DNA from 4 places in the Streptomyces griseus subsp. griseus genome. Region 1 is predicted to be linked to each of the others. Evidence: riboswitches for the same ligand, from Rfam matches in the RefSeq annotation. Region 1 holds a riboswitch; each other region holds the start of a gene.
What was found. Region 1 has a riboswitch for cobalamin ahead of D6270_RS01610 (ABC transporter substrate-binding protein). Riboswitches for the same ligand answer to the same signal wherever they lie in the genome.

Region 1 (5,648 bases):
CCAGACGTCGGGGACGGAGATCCGGGCGGGCCCGATCGTGACGGCGACGGCGACGGAGAGCAGCAGGAGCGCGAGCCCGCCGGCCCAGAGCAGGGCCACGAGCGGGCCGCTGCCCCGGACCGGGCCCGGCGCAGCCGATGCCTCCCGGTCCGCGGTCTCCTTCCCGGCCCGGGGCTCCTTCAGCGCCGCGGTCTCCCTCACCTCCGGGTTCCCCCCGCTCACCCCGCGAGCCCGAAGTCGCGCAGCCCCGCGGCGACCCGCTCCACTCCCTCGACGGTCCGGATGGTGGGGTTCATCGCCTGCCCGCTGAGCAGCACGTACCGGCGGTTCCTGACGGCGTCCATGGTCCTGGTGACCGGATTGGACTCCAGGAACTCGATCTTCTTCTCGGCGCTCTCGGCGGTCTGCATCGTGCGGCTCAGGTCGCCGATGACCAGGACGTCGGGGTTGCGGTCGGCGACCGTCTCCCAGCTGATCTGTGGCCATTCGTCGTGGGTGTCGTCGAAGGCGTTCTTCGCGCCCAGCTCCCGGGTGATGACACCGGGGGCGCCGCAGCAGCCCGCGAGGTAGGGGGCCTTGGAGTCGGAGAACCAGTAGAGGAGGGAGGCCTTCGATCCGTCGATGCCGTCCGTGGCCTTCGCCACCCGGGCCCGGAGCTTCTTCACCAGGGCGTCGCCGCGCTCGGGGACGCCGAACACCTGGGAGAGTTCCCGGACTTCGGTGTAGACGCTGTCCATGGTGAGGGGTGCGGTACGGGCTCCGTCACCACCGCCGCTGTTGTCCTTGCCGATGCAGTCGGCGGGCGAGATGTAGGTGGGGACGCCCAGCTTCTCGAACTGTTCGCGGGGTGCGACGCCGCCCTTGGCGAGGGTGGAGGTGAAGGAGGCGGAGAGGAAGTCGGGCTCCTTGTCGAGGACCTTCTCCGAGGAGGGCCGGTTCTCCGATATGCGCTCCACGCCCTCGTTGGCCTTCTCCAGGCCCTTCATCACCGGGTCGCTCCAGGTGGCGGAGCCCGCGAGCCGGTCGGCGAGGCCGAGCGAGAGCAGGATCTCGGTCGATCCCTGGTCGACCGAGACGGCCCGCTGGGGCGGCGCCTTCACGGTGACGGTGCGGCCGCAGTTCCTGAGGGTGAGCGGGAAGCCGTCGGCCCGTTCGCCGCCCTCGGCGGACGAGGTGGTGGACCCGCCGCCGCAGGCGGTGAGCAGGACGACGCCGGCCGCGAACAGGGCGGCGGTGCGTATCGGGGCAGGGGTGGCCTTGGACAGCACGGAGGACCTCGGTGTCTCTGGGCCCAGCCGCGGAGCCCGTCGTACGCTTCCCGTGTCCCGGTGCGGGGCACGGGTGCCAGCAGGTCTTCGGACTCGGGTTCGTCCGGGCGGGACGCCTTCCCGGAACGCGTGTGCGCTCCAGTGGCCGTGGCCCCGCCCGTCCCCCTCACCGCTGCGCGTCAGTTCCGGTCTCGCACCGGATTCCCTGACCCCGTCGCTGGGGTTCGACTGGCCCCGGCAAGCTATCACGGGTCTTCGCGCAGCTCAGAGCCGGTGCAGGGGCCGCTCCCCCGGGTGGGCCGGTGCGGCGCGGGATCGTCCCGCCGCACCGGCCCGGCAGCGCCTTACGGAGCCTGGAGCGCGATCACCGCGTTCTGTCCGCCGAACCCGAAGGAGTGGCTGACGGCCCGTCGTACGGGCAGCTCACGCGGGGTCTTGGTGACGCAGTCGATGGCGAACCCGGGGTCGGGGGCGTCCAGGTTGGCGATCGGCGGGACGATGCCGTGCTGGAGCGTCAGGACGGTCAGCCCCGCCTCGATGGCACCGGCCGCCCCCATGCAGTGGCCCAGTACGCCCTTGGGGGCGGTGACGGGCGGCCGGTGCGGGTAGGCCCGGCCGATGAGGGCGGCTTCCGTGGCGTCGTTCAGGGGGGTCGAGGTCCCGTGCGCGTTGACGTGGTCGACGTCCTCGGCCCGCCACCCCGCGTCGGCCAGCGCCGCGTCGACGGCCGCCTGCGCGACCGCCCCGGAGGGGTGCGGGGAGGTCGGGTGGTGGGCGTCGGTCGTGGCGCCCGTACCGGCCAGCAGCGCCCGGGGGGCCGCTCCCCTGGCGCGGGCGTCCGCCGCCCGCTCCAGGACCATGATCGCGGCGCCCTCGCCCATGACGAGTCCGGCCCGGTCGGCGGCGAAGGGGCGGCAGAGGCGGGCGGGGTCCCCGTCCCGCGGGGCCGCCGCGCCCGAGCGGGCGAAGCCGGTCATGGCGACCGGGAAGACGATCGACTCGGTGGCTCCGGCGATCGCGATGTCACACTGTCCGAGCGCCAGCATGTCGCGGGCCACGGAGAGGGCGGTCACCCCGGAGGAGCAGGCCGTGCAGGGGGCGAGGCTGGGGCCCGTGGCCTTCATCTGGATGGCGATCTCGGCCGCGGGCATGCTCGGGATGGTGAGCAGGATGCCCGAGGGCGAGGTGGCCTCGGGGCCGCGCCGCTCCAGGGCGACGGCCTGTTCGGTCAGTCCGGCGGAGCCGCCGCTGCTGGTGCCGACGACGACGGCGACGCGGGCGCCGTCCCAGTGGGCGGGGTCGAGCCCGGCGTCGGCCACCGCCTCCCGTGCGGCGAGGACGGCGAACTTGACGTACCGGCCCATCCGGAAGGCGGTCCGGCCGCCGACCGCCTCGTCCAGATCGATGCCGGAGACCGTACAGGCGAAGTCGACGGCGCAGCCGTGCAGTTCGGGGACGGTGCGCGCGAAGGACTCCCCGCGGCAGACCCCGTCCCAGGTGGTGTCGGTGGTGTGGCCGGCCGGGGTGATCATCCCCAGGCCGGTGACGGCGATGGCGGGTCGGTTCATCGGGTGTTGCTCACCGGCACCGCACTGCCTGCCTCCTCGCCGCCGACGGCCGCGTCGATGAACGCGGAGATGTCGGCCAGCGTGGCGTCCTTGTAGAGCTTCTCGGAGTCGGCGGCGACCCCCAGGGTCTCCTTGATGATGACGGCGAACTCGGCGACCGCCAGGGAGTCCATCTCCAGGCTGTCCATCGTGGACTCCGGCAGGATTTCGGCTGCGGGCACCTTGAACGTCTCGGTCAGCACCTCGGTGATCTTCGGGTGGATGGTCTGGCTCTTCACGGTGTTTCCTCTCATCTGCGGCGTCCTGGACAGCGGGGGCACGACGCACGGCCCACCGTCGAAATAACTGGAATGAGAACCTCCGGTTACGCCTTGGGGCGAACCGATTCGTCTACGCTCACCTGCGGCTTCTCGAACCATCGGGAGAGCACCGAGGTGGTTCCCCAGTACGCCAGCAGCACCCCGCGCGTCCCGAGCGCCGCCACCTTCTCGCGCAGCGGACGCCGCCGCTTGCTGCCGCAGGCGGGCCGCCGGAAGTCCGCCGTACGTCGTCCGGCTCCGCCCGGCTTGCGCCCCACCGCTCCCCCCGGCCTGCGGTCCCGGTGCCAGGCCCCCTCCGGGTCGTCGTAGGCGTCGGCGTAACCGGGTCCGGCGATCGGCCAGTCCGACATCAGCCGCTCGGGCAGTGCGAACGACTTCACCAGCTCGGGGGCGTGGAGGGCCACGGTCGCGATGAGCCGCTCCACGGCGTCGGGCAGCAAGGACACCTGTTCGGCGGTCAGCCGTCCGGCGGCCAGCAGGTCGCCGCTGTTGCGGGCGATCCACTGGAGGGCGAAGAGCCGGTGCAGCTCGGTCAGCCGCTCGCGGGCCGGGCCTTCGGGCAGTACGGCGGCGGCCTGTTCGTACGCCTCGCCCGCCTGCCGGTAGCCGTACGCCTCCACCCCGCGCAGCGCGGGGCCCGAGGCGGCGTTCCACCGGCCGAGCGGATCGCCGGCCGGGGCGGCGCTGATCCGCTCCCGGGCGCGGTCGAACCAGATGTCCTCCACCGCCGCCAGCAGTCGCCCCAGGAAGCGGGGGTCGTCCAGCTCTCCGGGCCGCCCGGACTCCTCCTCGTCCCGGACGGTGACGCTGAACAGCATCTCGGCGGCGGCCTTGGCGTGGACGGCGAGGTTGTCGCCCTCCGCGGTGATGGCGCCCTCGATGCCGGTGAACAGTTCGGTCATGCCGTTGTTCTCCAGCAGCCCCTGGGCCCCGCACCGCTCCCGGCACTCGACGATGACGCCGCGCGCCTGCCAGGTGATCCACCCCTTGGCGACGGCGACCAGCCGCTCGGCCTCGGCCCGGTCGGCGGCCGGGGCGGACTCCCAGCGGTCCAGCGCCCGGCGGTGCAGCAGGCTCATCGCGAAGACGGTCGCCATCGCCCCGGCGAGCGGGCCGTGGTGGCTGCGGTGCGCGTAGACCGGCACCCGGCGCGAGCCGCGCGAGCCGGAGACCAGCCGGTGACCGGCGTACCGGATCGCGAGGGCGAGGGTGACCCGGGCGGAGCCGACCGCGCAGGCGCTCATGGAGAGCTTGCCGGGGGTGACTCGGCCGATGGAGAGGAGGAACCGCCTTCTGCGGTTGGCCAGTTCGCTGGTGAACCGCCCGTCCGCGCCGATCCGCCCCTGTTCCCCGGCGAGCAGGGCCTCGCGCGGCACGAAGTAGCGGTCGAAGGAGGTGAGGCAGTGGTCGACCGGGGAGCCCATCCGGGCGGGCAGCCGCCGCACCCGTACGCCGGGCAGGGCGCTGGTGGCGTCGGTGAGCGGGGCGAGGAAGAGGAAGACCCCGTGGTCGGTGCCGTCGGCGAGGAGCCGGGCGGCCACCACACCGGTCTTGGGACCGCCCGCGGGGCTGGTGTTGGGCATGAACTTCTGGGCGCCGGAGTTTGGCGTGTGCAGGACGAAGCCGTCGCGTTCGCGGTCGTACGTCGCGGTCGTCTCGACGGCCGCCGCGTCGTTGCCGTGCGCCACCTCCGTACAGAGGAAGGTGCCGATGTTCCGCAGCTCCAGGAAGTCCGACAGGTCCCGCAGCGTGCCCGGGTCGTGGTCGAGGAGGGAGCCGAGGAAGAGGTTGTAGTGGATGCCCGCGACGGTGGTCAGCGCCGGGTCGACCGGGCCGAGCCATTCGTGCAGAGCGGCCAGGGCGCGCGGGTCGGCGGCCAGCCTCGCGCCGCTGTCCAGCGCGTTGTTGAGGATGCGGAGCCGGTGGTAGGAGAGGGCGAGCCGTTCGTCGGGGGTGCCCCCACCGGATCGGCGAAACGGTTCTGTTGTGAGCAGTCGTCGCCAGAACCCGTGCTCCTGGCGGAAGTTGTCGCCGTAGAGCACTCGGGTGAGCAGATCGATTGTGGAGGGCCTGGGTGGTTCATGCGTGGATACGGTCACGACAGGGTAACGATCAAGGAACGGCGAGGACACCCCTCGCCGTTCCCGAACGGCCCTGCGGGGTCAGGTGCGTTGGAAGGCGAGCGCCACGTTGTGCCCGCCGAAGCCGAAGGAGTGGCTCACCGCGCGCTCCACCCGCTGGTGGCGGGGCTCCTTCACCACGCAGTCGAGGGGGAAGGCGTCGGGGAGGGAGTCCAGGTTGGCGATCGGCGGGATGAGGGAACGTTCCAGCGTCAGGACGGTGGCGACCGCCTCGATCGCGCCCGCCGCCGCGAGGGTGTGGCCGAGGACGCCCTTGGGTGCGGTGACCGGTGGGCGGTGCGGGAAGAGCCGGGAGATGAGGGTGGTCTCCATGGCGTCGTTGAGGGGGGTGGAGGTGCCGTGCGCGTTGAT
Region 2 (5,648 bases), 6.0 Mb from region 1:
GTGCCTACGCCCAGAGCAAGGTTACGGGCGTGGGCGAGCCCGCTCCCGAGGGTCTCGCCGTCCGGGCCGAGCCGGGTGAAGTCGACGGCGAACGCGCTCTCCCCCGTGTCCCAGGCGATCGCGTCGACGCGGTGGCCGAAGTGGGTGGAGGGCAGTTCGGTGCTCACCCAGCGCAGGTAGTTGTCGAACTCGGAGCGGTGGATGTGGAAGCGCTCGGCGAAGTAGAACGGGAAGAGCCTGCGCCGGGTCTTGAGGTAATTGAGGTAGCACCAAGGGCTTGTCGGCTCCACCAGGCTCACCAGGTCAGCCAGGAAGGGCACTTGGAGCGTCGCCCCCTCGATCAGCAGTCCGGGGTGCCAGTTGAAGGTGGGGCGCTGTTCGTGGAAGGCGGTGCGCAGGCCGGTAACGCCGTCGGCGAGTGCGGCCAGCGAAAGGTTGAAGGGCCCTGCGCCCACCCCCAGCAGGTCGAGGGGCGGGGTTCGCGGTCCGGGCGTCATCGGGTTCCTCCCACAGGATTCGTGCGCGTCGGCAACGTCATGGCGACAGCCTTTCCGCCGCCGGGGCGCCGGTATCTCCGGTGCCGCCGCGGGCGGCCGCCGCCCGTTCCGCCGCCTCCGTCACCAGGTCGAGGAGCGGCAGCAGTTCGGCGCTCGCGGCGGCCGGATGGAGCAGGGTGGCCTTGAGCCAGAGTCCGCGCCGCCCGTCGCCGTCCTCGGCCACCGCCCGCCCGAGGACGGCCCGGCCCTCCATGAGCAGCGTGCGGCGGACCTCGGCGACGACGGCGTCCCCGGCCTCCGGTTCCAGCGCGTCGGCCACCACCGGCCGGAACAGCACGGTGCTGATCCCGATCTCACCGGGCCGGCGGCGTAGTTCGGGCCGTGCGTCGACGGCCCGCCCGAACTCCTCAGCGGTACGTACGCAGTGCTCCACCAGTTCGCTCAGTCCCCGGCGCCCCAGCGCCCGGAAGGTGACCGCGATCTTCAGTGCGTCGGGGCGCCGGGTGGTACGGACCGAGCGGCCCAGCAGGTCGGGGAGCCCGGCCTCGGTGTCGTCGTCGGCGTTGAGGTAGTCGGTGCGCAGGGACAGCGGCGCGAGCAGGGCGGTGTCCGCGACGGCCAGCACCCCGGCGGCGACCGGCTGCCAGCCGAGCTTGTGCAGATCGAACGTGACGGAGACGGCCCGGCCGAGACCCGCGAGCCGGGGCGCCAGGCGCTCGCTGAAGAGCAGGGGCCCGCCGTACGCCGCGTCGACGTGCAGCTCGGCCCCGTACCGCTCCGCGATCCGGGCGATCTCGGGGAGCGGGTCGATCCGCCCTTCGTCGGTGGTCCCGGCGGTGGCGACGACGAGGACCGGTCCGGCGCCGAGCCCGGCCAGGGTGCGGTCGAGGGCGGCGGGGTCGATGCGGCCGTCGTGGCAGGCGACGACGGCCGGGGCGGGGAGGCCGAGCATCCAGGCGGCCCGGTGCACGCTGTGGTGGGCGTTGGCCCCGGCCACCACACGCAGGGGGCCTGGCGCCGCTCGTTCGCGGGCGAGGAGCAGGGCGACCAGGTTGGACTCGGTGCCGCCGCTGGTGATGAGGGCGTCGGGTGCGGGGGCGTCCGGGTGGACGAGCCGGGCCAGCGCCGCCGTGGTCAGCTCCTCGATCACCCCGGCGGCGGGCGCCTGGTCCCAGGAGTCCATCGACGGATTGAGCGCAGCCCCCGCCAGCTCCGCCGCCGCTGCCACGGCCAGCGGCGGGCAGTGCAGATGGGCCACGCACGCGGGGTCGGCCGGGTCGGCGGCCCCCTCGGCGACGGCCCGCACCAGATCCGCGAGCGCGGCCTCGGCCCCGACGCCTTCCTCGGGCAGCACCGGAGCGGCCAGGGCGGTGGTCCGGCGGGCCACGGCGTCCGGCCCTCCGGCGGGGATCGGTCCGCCCCGGGTCCGGGCGGCGGTCTCCAGGGCGTCCAGGACGACGGCGGTCAGGGCGCGCAGCCTGCCGGGGCCGTGGACGCCGCCGGCCAAAGGGGCTCCCGTACCGGCGCTCACACCGCACGCCCCAGGCGGAGTTCGGCGGGCAGCAGGCCCTGAGCACGCTCCATGGCGAAGCCCTTCGATCGGAGTGCAAGATCCACAGCCGGGATGCGGGTTAGGCTAACCTAACTCCGCCGCTGGGGAAGAACGCGCTCCGTCCGGCCGGGCCTCCTGCGAACCGGCTTGCTCCCGAACCGAGTCGGGGTCGTGTGCCCCGGTACGGGAGCGGCGGTGGCCACTCCCGTACCGGGTCGGATCACGCCGCTTCGGTGGGCAGCTCCGCGCGGATCTCCCGCGCGGCGGCGACCAGGTTCTCCAGGGAGGCCCGGGTCTCGGGCCAGCCGCGGGTCTTCAGGCCGCAGTCGGGGTTCACCCAGAGGCGCTCGGCCGGGATGGCCTCAAGTCCCTTGCGCAGCAGGGCGGCTGCCTCTTCGGCGCTCGGGATGCGCGGGGAGTGGATGTCGTAGACGCCGGGTCCGGCCTCGCGGGGGTAGCCGTGGGCCGCCAGTTCACGGGCGACCTGCATGTGTGAGCGGGCGGCCTCCAGGCTGATGACGTCGGCGTCGAGGTCGTCGATGGCCTGGACGATGTCGCCGAACTCCGCGTAGCACATGTGGGTGTGGATCTGGGTGTCCGGCCGCACCCCGGAGGTGGCGAGGCGGAAGGACTCCGTCGCCCACGCCAGGTACGCGGCGTGCTCGTCGGCCCGCAGCGGAAGCGTCTCGCGCAGGGCGGGCTCGTCGACCTGGATCACCGAAGTGCCGTTCGCCTCCAGGTCGTTCACCTCGTCGCGCAGGGCGAGCGCCACCTGGCGGGCGGTCTCGCCGAGCGGCTGGTCGTCGCGGACGAAGGACCAGGCGAGCATGGTGACCGGGCCGGTGAGCATGCCCTTGACGGGGCGCTCGGTGAGCGACTGCGCGTACGCCGTCCAGCGCACGGTCATCGGCTCCGGGCGCGAGATGTCCCCGGCGAGGACCGGCGGCCGGACGTAGCGGGTGCCGTACGACTGGACCCAGCCGTGCTGGGTGGCGAGGTAGCCGGTGAGCTGCTCGGCGAAGTACTGCACCATGTCGTTGCGTTCGGGCTCGCCGTGGACCAGGACGTCGATCCCGGCCTTCTCCTGGAAGGAGAGGACCTCGCGGATCTCGTCCTTGATCCGCTCCTCGTACCCGGCCTCGTCGATGCGGCCGGCCCGCAGGTCGGCGCGGGCGGTGCGCAGTTCGGTGGTCTGCGGGAACGAGCCGATCGTGGTGGTCGGCAGCAGCGGCAGTCCGAGGTGGGCGCGCTGCGCGAGGGTGCGCTCGGCGTACGGCTGGGAGCGGCGGCCGTCGGCGTCGGTGATGGCCGCCGTACGGGCGCGGACGGCCGGGTCGCGGGTGACGGCGGCGTCGGTGCGGGAGGCCAGGTCGGCCCGGTTGGCGGCGAGTTCGGCGGAGATGGCCTCGGTGCCCTGGGAGAGACCCTTGGCCAGGGTGACGATCTCGGCGGTCTTCTGCTTGGCGAAGGCGAGCCAGCGGGCGATCTGCGGGTCGATGTCCTGCTCGGCGTCGGCGTCCAGCGGGACGTGCAGGAGGGAGCTGGAGGCGGAGACGTCGACGTGGTCCGCGAGGCCGAGGAGCGTGCCGAGGGTGGCGAGCGACTTCTCGTAGTCGTTGATCCAGATGTTGCGGCCGTTGACGACGCCCGCGACCAGGCGCTTGCCGGGCAGTCCGCCGGCCGCCGCGAGGTCGGCGAGGTTGGCCGCGCCGGACTCGGTGAAGTCCAGCGCGAGCCCCTCGACCGGGGACTTGGCGAGCACCGGCAGGGCCTCGCCGAGCCGCCCGAAGTAGGAGGCGACCAGCAGCTTGGAGCGGTCGGTGAGGGAGCCGAGCTCGCGGTAGGCGCGGGCGGCGGCGTTCAGCTCGGCCGGGGTGCGGTCCTGGACGAGGGCGGGCTCGTCCAGCTGCACCCACTCGGCGCCCGCGGCCCGGAGGTCGGCGAGGACCTCGGCGTACACGGGCAGGAGCCGGTCCAGCAGGGTCAGCGGCTCGAAGTCGGCGGCGACCCCGGGGGCCGCCTTGGCGAGCAGGAGGTAGGTGACGGGTCCGACGAGGACCGGGCGCGGGGTGTGCCCCTGCGCGAGGGCCTCCTGCAACTCGGCGACCTGCTTGGCGGAATCGGCGGTGAACACCGTGTCCGGGCCCAACTCGGGCACCAGGTAGTGGTAGTTGGTGTCGAACCACTTGGTCATCTCCAGCGGCGCCACGTCCTGCGTACCGCGGGCCATGGCGAAGTAGCCGTCGAGGGCGTCCGCCCGGACCGCCTCACGGTGCCGCTCGGGGACAGCGCCGACCATGACACTGGTGTCCAGGACGTGGTCGTAGTACGAGAAATCACCGGTCGGCACCTCGTGGACCCCGGCCTCGGCGAGCTGCTGCCAGGTCCCCCTGCGCAGTTCGGCGGCGGTCTGCCGGAGGGTGTCCGCGTCGACGCGGCCCTTCCAGTAGCCCTCGATGGCCTTCTTCAGTTCACGGTTCTGACCCTGGCGGGGGTAGCCGTACACGGTGGCCCGTGCTGCCGCGGCTGCGGGCTTCGCTGTCACGTGACTCTCCTTCGCGAGCATGTCTCCAGCTGATCCCGGGACGGGACGCGGACGCGAAGGGGTGACGAAATCGGGCGGGAACACGACACGTTGACCGTGTCCGTCCACCCGACGGTTACGCCGACCCGCCCACGAGGTCACCGGGAACTCCGCACACGAACGGTCGCGTGCGGGCAACGGGCAGGTCTTCGGACTCGCGGGCACGTCTGCCGGGGCAGACACCTACTGGCCGTCGCTTCCCAGACCCGGCCGGGCCCAGTGCGTATGACGGCGGTCGTTCCCACTCACCGCTGCGGGGCAGTCCCGGATTCCCACCGGGTTCCCTCTTACGACACCCTGCCTGGCGGACAGGGCGAACCAGCTGCACCGGCCACCCTAAGGGGACGGCCACCGGGCGCACACCGTTGTTCACACTTCGGACGGTGATATGAGACACGGGCTCCGAACGGGTGACCTCGGGTTCCGCTCCTCTTCGCCCGTTCGCTGACTTCCGGTCAGGTCGTGGTGGCACGGTGACACAGATGTAACCGAATGGCGTAGGCGAACCGGAACCACAGAGCGTCACAGGCCGTTCTTCCTGCCAATACCCGGCCGCCGATCCACGGCGGCGACGAGCGAGGGAAGCGCCATATGAAGAAGACAGTCGGGTGGGCCCAGGACGGCGACGACTGGACGATCACCGTGAACGGCACGCTGTACCGGGCCGTGGAGCGGCCCGCTGACGGGCGCGTGCACGACTATCTGGTGCGGGGCAACGACCTGACCGCCGAGTGCCCGAGTCTGGGGCACGGGCTCGGAGTGATCCGGGCGCACGAGTCCCGGAGCTGACCTCCGGCCGGGTCCGACGGCGAGGTGCGGCGGCCGCCCGCGCCTCGACGCGACCCGCCGCCCGGTGTCATCCCACACCCGCCACCTGTCCGGGCCCCCGCTCGCGGGCCGGAGCCCCTCAGCTGCCGGTGCCGCCCGGACTCTCCGTACCGTGGGCGGCCTCCGGCCCGTGGCGCAGCAGATAGGTGTCCATGATCCAGCCGTGGCGTTCGCGGGCCTCGGCGCG
Region 3 (5,648 bases), 1.0 Mb from region 1:
CCGGGGCAGCGCCCCGGCTCTCCGGCGGCGCACCCGCCCCCGACGGCGGCGCCCCCGGCGGCACGAACGGCAACCCGGGCGGCGCCCCGCCCTCGATCAACCGCCACAGCGCGTCCGTATCCGCGTGCTCCTCCACCAGATCGCCCAGCCGGTCCAGCTGCTCCTCCCGCAACACCCCGAAACTCGTGTCGGGCGCGGGAACGAACCGCCGCCCGGCCCCCCGGGCCACCTCCTCCAGGAACCGCCGCCGGAACCCGTCGCTCTCCAGCGACCCGTGCCAGTGCGTCCCCCAGACCGACCCCACCCGGCACCCGTCCAGGAACGGTTCCCCGCCCCGCACATCGGCGACCCCGTGGTGGATCTCGTACCCCTCCACCGGCTCGCCGAGAGCCGAACCCACCGGCCGCGCCAGCGTCTTGGCCCGGTCGAAGCGGATACGTACGGGCAGCAGACCGAGCCCGTCCACGACCCCGGCCCGCGACTCCACCTCGTCCTCGATCCGCTCACCGAGCACCTGGAACCCGCCGCAGATCCCCAGCACCGGCCGCCCCTCCGCCGCCCGCCGCACCAGTGCGTCCGCGAGACCCCGCTCCCGCAGCCAGGCCAGGGCCTTCACCGTGCCGCGCGTCCCCGGCACGACGACCAGGTCCGCGTCGGCCAGCTCGTCGGGACGGTCCACGAACCGCACCACGACGCCCGGTTCGGCGGCCAGCGCGTCCACGTCCGTGAAGTTCGACATCAACGGCACCGCGCAGACCGCGACCCGCAGCACGTCCTCGCCGTGCGGGGGAGCCACGACCGACTCCCGTACCGCACCCCGCAAGGAGACCCGCAGGCCGTCCTCCTCGTCGATACCGAGCCCGTGGGTGAACGGCAGCACCCCGTACGTCCGCCGTCCGGTCAGCCCGTACAGCATGTCCAACCCGGGCTCCAGCAGTGAGACATCACCCCGGAACTTGTTCACCAGGTACCCCGCGACCAGCGCCTGGTCCTCCGAGCTCAGCAGCGCCGTCGTCCCGAAGAAGGAGGCGAAGACCCCGCCCCGGTCGATGTCCCCGACCACCAGCACGGGGAAGCGGGCCGCCCGAGCGATCCCCATGTTCACGATGTCGGTGCGCCGCAGGTTGATCTCCGCAGGGGACCCCGCCCCCTCGCAGATCACCGCGTCGTACGCCGACCGCAGCTGCTCCAGACAGTCGGTGACCGTCCCGAGCAGCGCCTCCTGCCGGCCCCCGTGGTAGCCCCGGGCGCTCATCTCGCCGACCGGCCTGCCCATCAGGACGACCTGGCTGGACCGGTCGCTGCCGGGCTTCAGCAGGACCGGGTTCATCAGCGCGGTCGGCTCCACCCGGGCGGCCTGCGCCTGCATGGCCTGGGCGCGGCCGATCTCGGCGCCCTCGCGGGTGACGAAGGAGTTGAGGGACATGTTCTGCGCCTTGAACGGCGCGACCTTCACGCCCCGGCGAACCAGCCAGCGGCAGATGCCCGCCGTGACGACGCTCTTGCCCGCGTCCGATGTGGTCCCCGCGACCAGCAGCCCGCCACTCATGCCCGTCCCCGCTTCCGTCCCACGACTGTCCGGCCCGCCACGCACACGCCGAGGGCCAGCGCACTCACCCGGCGCGACAGCCGCACCGCGCGTTCGATGTCGGTGCTCCGCACGTCCCGCCCGGACGCGCCGTTCAGGACCGGCCGGTGTTCGACGCGCCCCGCGTACGCCAGCGTCCCGCCGAGCCGTACGCCGAGCGCCCCCGCGAACGCGGCCTCCACCGGACCCGCGTTCGGGCTCGGATGGCGCCCCGCGTCCGCCCGCCAGGCGCGTACGGCCTCCGAGGGCCGCCCGCCCGCCACGACCGCCAGCGCGGCCGTCAGCCGCGCCCCGGGCCACCCCGCGAGATCGTCCAGTCGGGCCGAGGCCCAGCCGTAACGCCGGTGGCGGGGCGACTTGTGGCCGACCATCGCGTCCAGGGTGTTCACGGCCCGGAAGCCGACGAGCCCCGGCACCCCGCCGATCGCGCCCCACACCAGCGCGCCGACGACGGCGTCCGAGGTGTTCTCCGCGACCGACTCCACCACGGCGCGGGCGATCTGCGGCCCGTCCAGGGAGTGCGGATCACGCCCGCACAGGTGCGGCAGCCGCTCCCGGGCCACCTCCAGGTCCCCGGCGGCCAGCGCGCCCCCGATGGCACGGGCCTCCCGGCCCAGCGACGTACCGCCGACGACCGACCAGGTGGTGGCGGCGGTCAGCGCGACGGCGAGCGCGGGGCGTCCCCGGACGGCACGGGCGGCGAGCGCGGCGGCCCCCACGGCGCCTCCGGCGCACAGCAGGGTGTGCAGCGCGCCCCGGCCCCGGTCGTCACCCCACAGCAGGGACTCCACCCGCGCGGCGGCCCGGCCGAAACCGGCGACGGGGTGGCCCCGCCGGGGGTCGCCGAGAGCCGCGTCGGCGATCAGCCCGGCGGTGGCGCCGTACGCGAAGACACGATCGGCACGCACGCGTCAGGCCGCCGGGGGCAGGGGCGTTCCGGCACGAAGAGGTACGGGACGAGGCAGCGGATGCGGCGCACGGCGGCCGGGCATGGCTTATGTCCTCACTCAGGGTCCGCGCCCTGGTTCGACGTGACCGGCGACAAGAGTCTCCTGGCTTCCCGGATCCGCAGTTCCCCCGGCCTTCCAGCCCGCGTTGCGAGGGCCGTGACATCCGGTGTGGGGGAGTGCTCCCCGGTGACAGTGGCGGGACCGCGCCGGATTCGCACCGGCTTCCTCTTCTGTCGCCGTAAATGGCTCCGGCAGTCCACCACGCTGCGAGAACGGCCGTCAACTTGCTGTTGACCTGCGGAGCTCCAGTGTGCGCAGACGCACATCGGGCCGGACACACGGTGGTGTGTCCGGCCCGAAGGAGTGCGGTGGGGCGCGTCAGGCGACGATCAGATAGATCCCGTACGCGACCGCCGCCACGCACGCCGCGAAGCAGGCGTACGCGCCGGTGCGCGCCAGTGCGGCCGAACCGCCGGAGGCGCCACCGGCGGCCGGGGCCGACAGCTTGGAGAGGGCGACGATGCCCAGGGTGAAGACGCCGACCAGCGCGACGGTGACCACGAGACTGACACCGAAGACGGAGGCGAGAGCTGCCCAGTCGATTTTCATACGGATCTGTCCTTACACCGTCGCCGCGGGGCGGGCCGTGTCGTCGGGCTTCGAGGCCGGGGCCGGGATGGTGGTCGAGAGGTCGGAGGCCGGACCGCCGATGGGCGGCGGCGCGACCGCGGCCATGGCGGTGGTGACGACACCCTGGGGCTCGTCCGCCGCGACCTCGGTGTCGTTGACGTTGGTGTGGTCAACCGGCTGGCGGCGTGAGGCCACCCAGATCGCGAAGGAGCCGCCGACCAGCAGGATCGCGGTGGTGGTGATGCCCCACGGGCCCTGCTTGGTGAGGAACTCGGCGCCCGCGCCGACCAGGCCCGCGGCCGGGAGCGTCAGGCCCCAGGCGACGAACATCCGGGTGGCGGTGGACCAGCGGACCACGCCGCCCTTGCGGCCGAGGCCCGCGCCCATCACCGCACCCGAGCAGGACTGGGTGGTGGAGAGCGAGAAGCCGAGGTGCGAGGAGGCCAGGATGACCGTGGCCGCGCTGGTCTGGGCGGCGAAGCCCTGCGGCGGCCGGAGATCGGTGAGGCCCTTGCCCATGGTGCGGATGATGCGCCAGCCGCCGAGGTAGGTGCCGAGCGCGATGGCGACACCGGCAGAGACGATGACCCACATCGGCGGGTTGGAGCCGGGGGCGAGGACGCCGCCGGTGACCAGGGCCAGGGTGATGATGCCCATCGTCTTCTGGGCGTCGTTGGTGCCGTGGGCCAGCGAGACGAGACCGGCCGAGGCGATCTGTCCGGCCCGGTAGCCCTTGGCCGTCGACTTGAGCTGGTTCTCGTCGGTGACGTTCCGGTTGATCCGGTACGTCAGCTTCGTGGCCAGCATCGCGGCGACACCGGCGACCAGCGGGGCGGCGATCGCGGGGAGCAGCACCTTGGTGACGACGGTGCCCCCGTTGATCGAGGACCAGCCGGCCGACATCACGGCCGCACCGATCAGACCGCCGAACAGGGCGTGGGAGGAGCTGGAGGGCAGGCCGACCAGCCAGGTCAGCAGGTTCCACAGGATGGCGCCGACGAGCGCCGCGAAGATGACCTCGGTTCTGAGGCCGTTCTCGTTGACGATCCCGCCGGAGATCGTCTTGGCGACCTCCACTGACAGGAACGCGCCGATGAGGTTGAGAACGGCGGACATGGCCACCGCTGTCTTGGGCTTCAGGGCGCCGGTCGAGATGGTCGTTGCCATCGCGTTGGCGGTGTCGTGGAAACCGTTCGTGAAATCGAACACGAGAGCTGTCACGACCACAATCGCGAGCAGCAGCGTGATGTGTTCCATTTACCCAGGCAATCGTTCGACGTCAGTGGCTCGTGGACCGTAGGCAACCTGGGTGAACGGAAGATGAACTGGGCGGGGCGCTGTGGTGACCCGAATCGGAGTGCGGTGATTCCGCTTGTGTGCGCGTGAGGTTGCGGGACGCGGGTGGGGCACGGGCTGGTCTGCCCTTTGCTCCTCGTTGGCGAAGTCTTCGACGGTCACATCCGGCCCCGGAAGAGATCCCCGTCACGTGCGGGATGACGTTCCGGTTTCCGGCCACCGCCCCTACGCTCGCCCCATGAGCGAGCAGCAGCCGGAACCGGTCGCCCTGGCCTGGCGGGACGTGGTCGCGACCGCCCGCCGGAGCGCCGCCGACGGCCTGGTCGTCGGCACCTCCGGCAATGTGTCGGCCCGCGTCGGAGACCTCGTCCTGGTGACCCCCAGCGGGGTGCCCTACGACCGGCTGGGACCCGGGGACGCCGTCGGCGTCGGCCTGGACGGCCGCCAGGTCCTCGGCGAGCTGGAGCCGACCAGCGAACTCCCCCTCCACCTCGCCGTCTACGCGGAGACCGACGCCGCCGCCGTGGTCCACACCCACGCCGTGCACGCCACCGCCGTCTCCACCCTCGTCACCGAGGTGCCGCTCGTGCACTACGCGGCCGCCATCCTCGGCGGCCCCGTCCGCACCGCCGCCTACGCCCGCTACGGCACCCCGGAACTGGCCGAATCCATGCTCACCGCCCTCCAGGGCCGCACCGGCTGTCTGCTGGCCAACCACGGCACCGTCACCTACGGCTCCACCCTCGACCAGGCCTATGAGCGCACCGCCCAACTGGAGTGGCTCTGCCGCCTCTGGCTCACCGCCAGCGCGCTGCCGGGCCGCACCCCGGCCCTGCTCAGCGAAGCCCAGCTGGCCGAGGTGACCGAGGCGCTCAAGGGGTACGGGCAGCCCGGCTGACCCGGTCCGCCGCCCGCCCCGCCGCACCGGACGGCCCCCGTCCACTGGCACCGCGCCCCCCGCGCCACGACACTGAAGCGGTGCGCCCGGCAACTGCGACGGCAACGGCCGTCACCACGATCCTCGGCGCCGGTGCGGCAGCGGTCGCGGCCGGCCGGTACGCCAGCGACGCCGCCCTCAAGGCGGCGCCCGGCCGACCCCTGCCCACCGACCGCAGACTCACCGTGCACGCCACGGCGATCCGGCAGGTCACCCTGACCCGCTCCCTCACCGCGCTGCGCCCCGG
Region 4 (5,648 bases), 2.2 Mb from region 1:
CAGGGCCCGCGCGCCTTCACCAAGCTGACGAAGAACGGCCTGCCGCTCACCGGCACGACCTTCTCCGCCGCCCTGATGCTCGTCGGCGTCTGGATCAACTACCAGTGGCCGGGCGAGGCGTTCAACTACGTCGTCTCCTTCGCGACCATCTCCGGCATGTGGGCCTGGATCATGATCCTGTTCAGCCAGATCCGCTACCGCCGCCTGGCCGACCGGGGCGTGCTGCCGCAGTCCTCGTTCAAGGCCCCGGGAGCCCCGTACACCAGCTGGTTCGCGCTCGCCTTCATCGGCATGGTCATCGTGATGATGGCGATCGACAAGGACGCCAGGATCTCGCTGTACTGCGCCCCGCTCTGGGCGCTCCTCCTGGGCATCTCCTACCTGGTGCTCAAGTCGCGCGACCCGGAGAACACCGCCTTCGCCAAGCGCTGACCCAGGCGTCGTCCACCCCCGACCCCGAGGGTGGGCCCGGCCACCCCGAGCCCACGACCACCCTCCTCCCGGACCGCCCCGGCCACCCCCACGGGCCCCGGCGTCCACCATGCGGGCCTTCCCGTACCGCCCACCGGTACGGGAAGGCCCGCATGCCTATCCTGGCGCCATGCTGACCATCACCCAGGCGCTCCACGACCAGATCGTCGCCCACTCCCGCGCCGACCACCCCGACGAGGCGTGCGGTGTGGTGGCGGGCCCGGCCGGGACGGGGCGCGCGGAGCGCTTCATCCCGATGCTCAACGCCGCCCGCTCGCCCACGTTCTACGAGTTCGACTCCGGCGACCTCCTCAAGCTCTACCGCGAGATGGACGACCGCGACGAGGAGCCCGTGATCATCTACCACTCGCACACGGCGACCGAGGCCTACCCCTCCCGCACCGACGTGACGTACGCCAACGAGCCCGGCGCCCACTACGTCCTCGTCTCCACCGCCGACACCGACGGCGCGGGCCCCTTCCAGTTCCGCTCGTACCGCATCGTGGACGGCGAGATCACCGAGGAAGACGTGCAGGTCGTCGAAGCGTACTGAGCGCCTGGGCGGATCGCGGAGCCGCCGGACGGGTCTGGCACACTGCACCCCAGACCCGAACACAAGGCAGCAGGAACCAGGAAGCCGGTGCGAATCCGGCACGGTCCCGCCACTGTGACCGGGCGCGCCCTCCCGTACGGACGAATCCCCCGTGGACGACCCCGCACCGGAGGGCGCGCCCGGAAGCCAGGAACTGGCCCGCTGCCTTTCACGCATCGACCAGGGGACGCGGAAATCCCCCGGAGAGGCCCCGCCATGTCCCGGCGCACCCCCGCGCTCATAGCCGCCGCCGTGCTGCTCCCGCTCGTCCTCACCGCCTGCTCCACCTCGGAGACCTCCACCGACGCCAAGGGCGAGCCCGAGGCCTCGGCGAAGAGCGACGGCTTCCCGTACACCGTCACCAACTGCGGTGTCACCACCACGTACCAGGCCCCGCCCGAGCGCGTGGTCACCATGAACCAGCACGTCACCGAGATCATGCTGGAGCTCGGCCTCACCAAGTCCCTCGTCGGCACCGCCTACCTCGACGACAAGGTCCTGCCGAAGTACGCGAAGGACTACGCCTCCGTACCGGTGATCGCCAAGGAGTACCCCTCCTACGAGCAGGTCCTCGCCACCAACCCCGACTTCGTCTACGGCGGCTACAGCAGCGCCTTCACCGCAGGCGACGGCCGCGGCCGCGAGGCGTTCAAGAAGTCCGGCATCGAGACCCGGCTCAACACCGAGAGCTGCGCCAAGGCCGACACCCCGATGGAAACCCTGTACGAGGAGATCCGCGAGGTCGGCCGCACCTTCGGCGTCACCGACCGCGCCGAGGCCTGGATCAAGCAGGCCAAGGCCGACAACGCGGCCACCGCCGAGAAGCTCAAGGACCTCGATCCGCTCTCCGTCTTCGTCTACGACAGCGGCGACAAGACCGCGTTCACCGCCGGCGGCAAGGGCATCGGCAACGAGCTGATCAAGCGTGCCGGCGGCACCAACATCTTCGCCGACCTCGACAAGTCCTTCGGGGACGCCTCCTGGGAGAACGTCGTCGCCCGCAAGCCCGAGGCGATCGTGATCTACGACTACGGTTCCACCACCGTCGCCCAGAAGAAGAAGCGCCTCCTCGACGACCCGGCCCTCGCCGACGTCCCCGCCATCAAGAACAAGCGCTTCGCGGTCATGCCGCTCTCCGACGCGGTCCTCGGCGTCCGCGTCCCCGCCGCCGTCGACAAGCTCGCGGCCCAGCTCCACCCGGCGGCCACCACCTCGTGACCTGCCGCACCCCCGCACCGCGGCGGCTGCTGCGCTACACCCTGGTCGTCGGCGTCCTCGCCGCGCTCCTCGCCGCCGCCGTGGTCGCCGCACTCGCCCTCGGCTCCGTCCGCATCCCGCCCGCCCAGGTGATCGACATCCTGACCGGGCGGGCGGAGGCGAGCCCGTTCCGCACGATCGTCCTGGACGTCCGGCTGCCCCGGGTCATCCTCGGGACCGTCGTCGGCGCCGGACTGGCCGTCATCGGCACGGTCCTCCAGGCCCTCGTACGCAACCAGCTGGCCGACCCGTTCCTCCTCGGCGTCTCCTCCGGGGCCTCCACCGGCGCGGTCCTGGTGATCGTCCTCGGCATCGGCGCGACCCTCGCCACCACCGTGACCATCCCGGCCGCCGCCTTCGCCGGCGCGCTGCTCTCGCTGCTGCTCGTCTACGCCCTGGCGCGCGGCGGGGGCGGGCTCACCACCAACCGGCTCGTCCTCGCCGGGGTCGCCGTCTCCTACATCCTCTCCGCCCTCACCAGCCTGATCCTGGTCACCTCCGCCCGCGCCGACCACCTCCAGGAAGTCCTCTACTGGACCCTCGGCGGCCTCGGCGCGGCCCGCTGGGACATGCTCGCGCTCCCGACGATCACCCTGATCGCCGGTACGGCCGTCCTCCTCACCCTGGCCCGCCCCCTCGACCTGCTCCTGGTGGGGGAGGAGGGCGCGACCGTGCTCGGCCTGGACACCGCCCGCTTCCGGGCCGCCGTCTTCGTCCTCGCCTCGCTGATGACCGGGGCGCTGGTGGCGTACAGCGGGGCGATCGGCTTCGTCGGCCTGATGGTCCCGCACATGGCCCGGATGGCGGTCGGCGCCTCGCACCGGGCGCTGCTGCCGGTGGTCGCGCTCGGCGGGGCGGTGTTCCTGGTCCTCGCCGACCTGGCCGCCCGCACGCTCGCGGCCCCGCAGGACATCCCGGTGGGCGTGCTCACGGCGCTGACCGGCGGCCCGTTCTTCCTGTGGATGCTGCGCCGCAGGCCGGAAGGGGCCCCCGCATGAGAGCCGTACGCACAGCTGAGGGAGCCCGCCCATGACCACCCTGCGCACCGAGGCACTCTCGTACGGGATCGGCGAAGGCCGCCACCTGGTCGACGCGGTCGATCTCACCGCCGCCGACGGCGAGACGGTCGGCCTGGTCGGCCCCAACGGCAGCGGCAAGACCACCCTCCTGCGCTGCGTCTACGGCACCCTGCGACCCACCCACGGCCGTGTCCTCCTGGACGGCGACGATCTGGCCACCCTCCCCGTGAAGGCCCGCGCCCAGCGGATCGCCACGGTCCCCCAGGACGGGCACGCCGGGTTCGAGCTGACCGTCGGCCAGGTCGTCGCGATGGGCCGCGCCCCGCACAAACGGTTCTGGGAGGCGGACAACGCGGCCGACACCGCCCTCGTCACCGAGGCCCTGAAGCGGGTCGGGATCGCCGCACTCGAACCCCGTACCTTCGCCTCCCTCTCCGGCGGCGAACGCCAACGCGCCCTGGTCGCCCGCGCCCTGGTCCAGCAGCCCGCGCTCGTCGTCCTGGACGAGCCGACCAACCACCTGGACATCCGCTACCAGCTGGAGATCCTCTCCCTGGTCCGCGACCTGGGCACCACCAACCTGCTCGCCCTGCACGACCTCAACCTCGCCGCGTACTACTGCGACCGCCTCTACGTCCTCAAGGACGGCCGCGTCGTCGCCTCCGGCACCCCGGAGGAGGTGCTGACGGCGGAACTGCTCGGCGAGGTGTACGGCGTCGCCGCCGAGGTCAGCACGCACCCGAAGACGGGCGCGCCGACGGTGGTCTACCTGCCGGAGGGGCCGGGCCGTTCCCTGTTGTCCGCATAGTGGTCGCTCACCATCCACGATATGGGATCACACTCGGGTTTCCGGGCGGGGAATCGATACGATGCCCGCATGGTTCCCCATGACGTGAGCAACAGGACGCCGGGCACGCTGCTCGTCGCGCGGCTGCACGTCGACCTGTGCAGGCTCCAGAGCGCGATCTGTCCCCCGCCCGCAGCCTGCCCGTGAGCCGCCCGGCCTGAGGTCAGGCCCGCGCGAGCCCCACCCGTACACACCACGCACCACACCCCTGCGCGGGGGAAGAAACGCGCGCCCCACGCCACCTCCCCGCTTTCGACAGGAGCCCACGCCATGGCCATCGAGGTCCGCATCCCGACCATCCTCCGCACCTACACCGACGGCGCCAAGGCCGTCGAAGGCAACGGGGACACCCTCGCCGACCTCTTCGCCGACCTGGAGAGCCGCCACACCGGCATCCGTGAGCGCATCGTCGACGGCGAACAGCTGCGCCGCTTCGTGAACGTCTACCTCAACGACGAGGACGTCCGCTTCCTCGACGGCATCTCCACCAAGCTCAGCGACGGCGACAACGTCACCATCCTCCCGGCCGTCGCCGGCGGCATGCGCTGATGCGGTACGACTCCCCGCTGGCGGCCGTGGGGAACACCCCCCTCGTCCGCCTCCCGCGGCTGTCCCCGTCCGAGGACGTCCGCATCTGGGCCAAGCTGGAGGACCGCAACCCCACCGGCTCCATCAAGGACCGCCCCGCGCTCCACATGGTGGAACAGGCGGAGAAGGACGGCCGGCTCACCCCCGGCTGCACGATCCTGGAGCCCACCAGCGGCAACACCGGCATCTCGCTCGCCATGGCGGCCAAGCTCAAGGGCTACCGCATCGTCTGCGTCATGCCGGAGAACACCTCGCAGGAGCGGCGCGACCTGCTCGCCATGTGGGGCGCCGAGATCATCTCCTCCCCGGCCGCGGGCGGCTCCAACACCGCCGTACGGGTGGCGAAGGAGCTGAGCCAGGAGCACCCGGACTGGGTGATGCTCTACCAGTACGGCAACCCGGACAACGCGGGCGCCCACTACGCCACCACCGGCCCGGAGATCCTCACCGACCTCCCGTCCATCACGCACTTCGTGGCGGGCCTCGGCACGACCGGCACCCTGATGGGCGTCGGCCGCTACCTCCGCGAGAACCGCCCCGGCATCCGGATCGTCGCCGCCGAACCGCGCTACGACGACCTGGTCTACGGCCTCCGCAACCTCGACGAGGGCTTCGTCCCCGAGCTCTACGACGCCTCGGTCCTCACCACCCGCTTCTCGGTCGGCTCGGCCGACGCGGTCACCCGCACCCGCGAACTCCTCCAGCAGGAGGGCATCTTCGCGGGCGTCTCCACGGGCGCCGCCCTCCACGCGGCGATCGGTGTGGGCAACAAGGCGGTCAAGGCGGGGGAGAGCGCGGACATCGTCTTCGTGGTGGCGGACGGCGGCTGGAAGTACCTGTCGACGGGCGTCTACACGGCGGAGACGACGGAGGC

Region 2: another riboswitch for cobalamin. It lies ahead of metE (5-methyltetrahydropteroyltriglutamate--homocysteine S-methyltransferase); the one in region 1 lies ahead of D6270_RS01610 (ABC transporter substrate-binding protein).
Region 3: another riboswitch for cobalamin. It lies ahead of D6270_RS06430 (cobalamin biosynthesis protein); the one in region 1 lies ahead of D6270_RS01610 (ABC transporter substrate-binding protein).
Region 4: another riboswitch for cobalamin. It lies ahead of D6270_RS11725 (ABC transporter substrate-binding protein); the one in region 1 lies ahead of D6270_RS01610 (ABC transporter substrate-binding protein).

The regions. Positions count from the first base shown of each region.
Region 1 is NZ_CP032543.1:366,301-371,948, forward strand. Features, by position in the region: gene D6270_RS01605 (FecCD family ABC transporter permease) at 1-99, opposite strand, end outside; gene D6270_RS01610 (ABC transporter substrate-binding protein) at 219-1,268, opposite strand; cobalamin riboswitch at 1,329-1,516, opposite strand; gene D6270_RS01615 (beta-ketoacyl-[acyl-carrier-protein] synthase family protein) at 1,613-2,836, opposite strand; gene D6270_RS01620 (acyl carrier protein) at 2,833-3,114, opposite strand; gene D6270_RS01625 (acyl-CoA dehydrogenase family protein) at 3,201-5,255, opposite strand; gene D6270_RS01630 (beta-ketoacyl-[acyl-carrier-protein] synthase family protein) at 5,319-5,648, opposite strand, start outside.
Region 2 is NZ_CP032543.1:6,387,368-6,393,015, reverse strand. Features, by position in the region: gene D6270_RS28695 (lysine N(6)-hydroxylase/L-ornithine N(5)-oxygenase family protein) at 1-497, opposite strand, end outside; gene D6270_RS28690 (pyridoxal phosphate-dependent decarboxylase family protein) at 535-2,028, opposite strand; gene metE (5-methyltetrahydropteroyltriglutamate--homocysteine S-methyltransferase) at 2,270-4,594, opposite strand; cobalamin riboswitch at 4,777-4,923, opposite strand; gene D6270_RS28680 (hypothetical protein) at 5,225-5,422, shown strand; gene cobF (precorrin-6A synthase (deacetylating)) at 5,541-5,648, opposite strand, start outside.
Region 3 is NZ_CP032543.1:1,378,850-1,384,497, reverse strand. Features, by position in the region: gene D6270_RS06435 (cobyric acid synthase) at 1-1,549, opposite strand, end outside; gene D6270_RS06430 (cobalamin biosynthesis protein) at 1,546-2,496, opposite strand; cobalamin riboswitch at 2,634-2,768, opposite strand; gene D6270_RS06425 (hypothetical protein) at 2,917-3,147, opposite strand; gene D6270_RS06420 (inorganic phosphate transporter) at 3,160-4,425, opposite strand; gene D6270_RS06415 (class II aldolase/adducin family protein) at 4,703-5,362, shown strand; gene D6270_RS06410 (alpha/beta hydrolase) at 5,443-5,648, shown strand, end outside.
Region 4 is NZ_CP032543.1:2,554,670-2,560,317, reverse strand. Features, by position in the region: gene D6270_RS11735 (amino acid permease) at 1-432, shown strand, start outside; gene D6270_RS11730 (M67 family metallopeptidase) at 602-1,024, shown strand; cobalamin riboswitch at 1,038-1,241, shown strand; gene D6270_RS11725 (ABC transporter substrate-binding protein) at 1,280-2,281, shown strand; gene D6270_RS11720 (FecCD family ABC transporter permease) at 2,278-3,318, shown strand; gene D6270_RS11715 (ABC transporter ATP-binding protein) at 3,350-4,147, shown strand; gene D6270_RS33795 (putative leader peptide) at 4,217-4,333, shown strand; gene D6270_RS11705 (MoaD/ThiS family protein) at 4,457-4,735, shown strand; gene D6270_RS11700 (PLP-dependent cysteine synthase family protein) at 4,735-5,648, shown strand, end outside.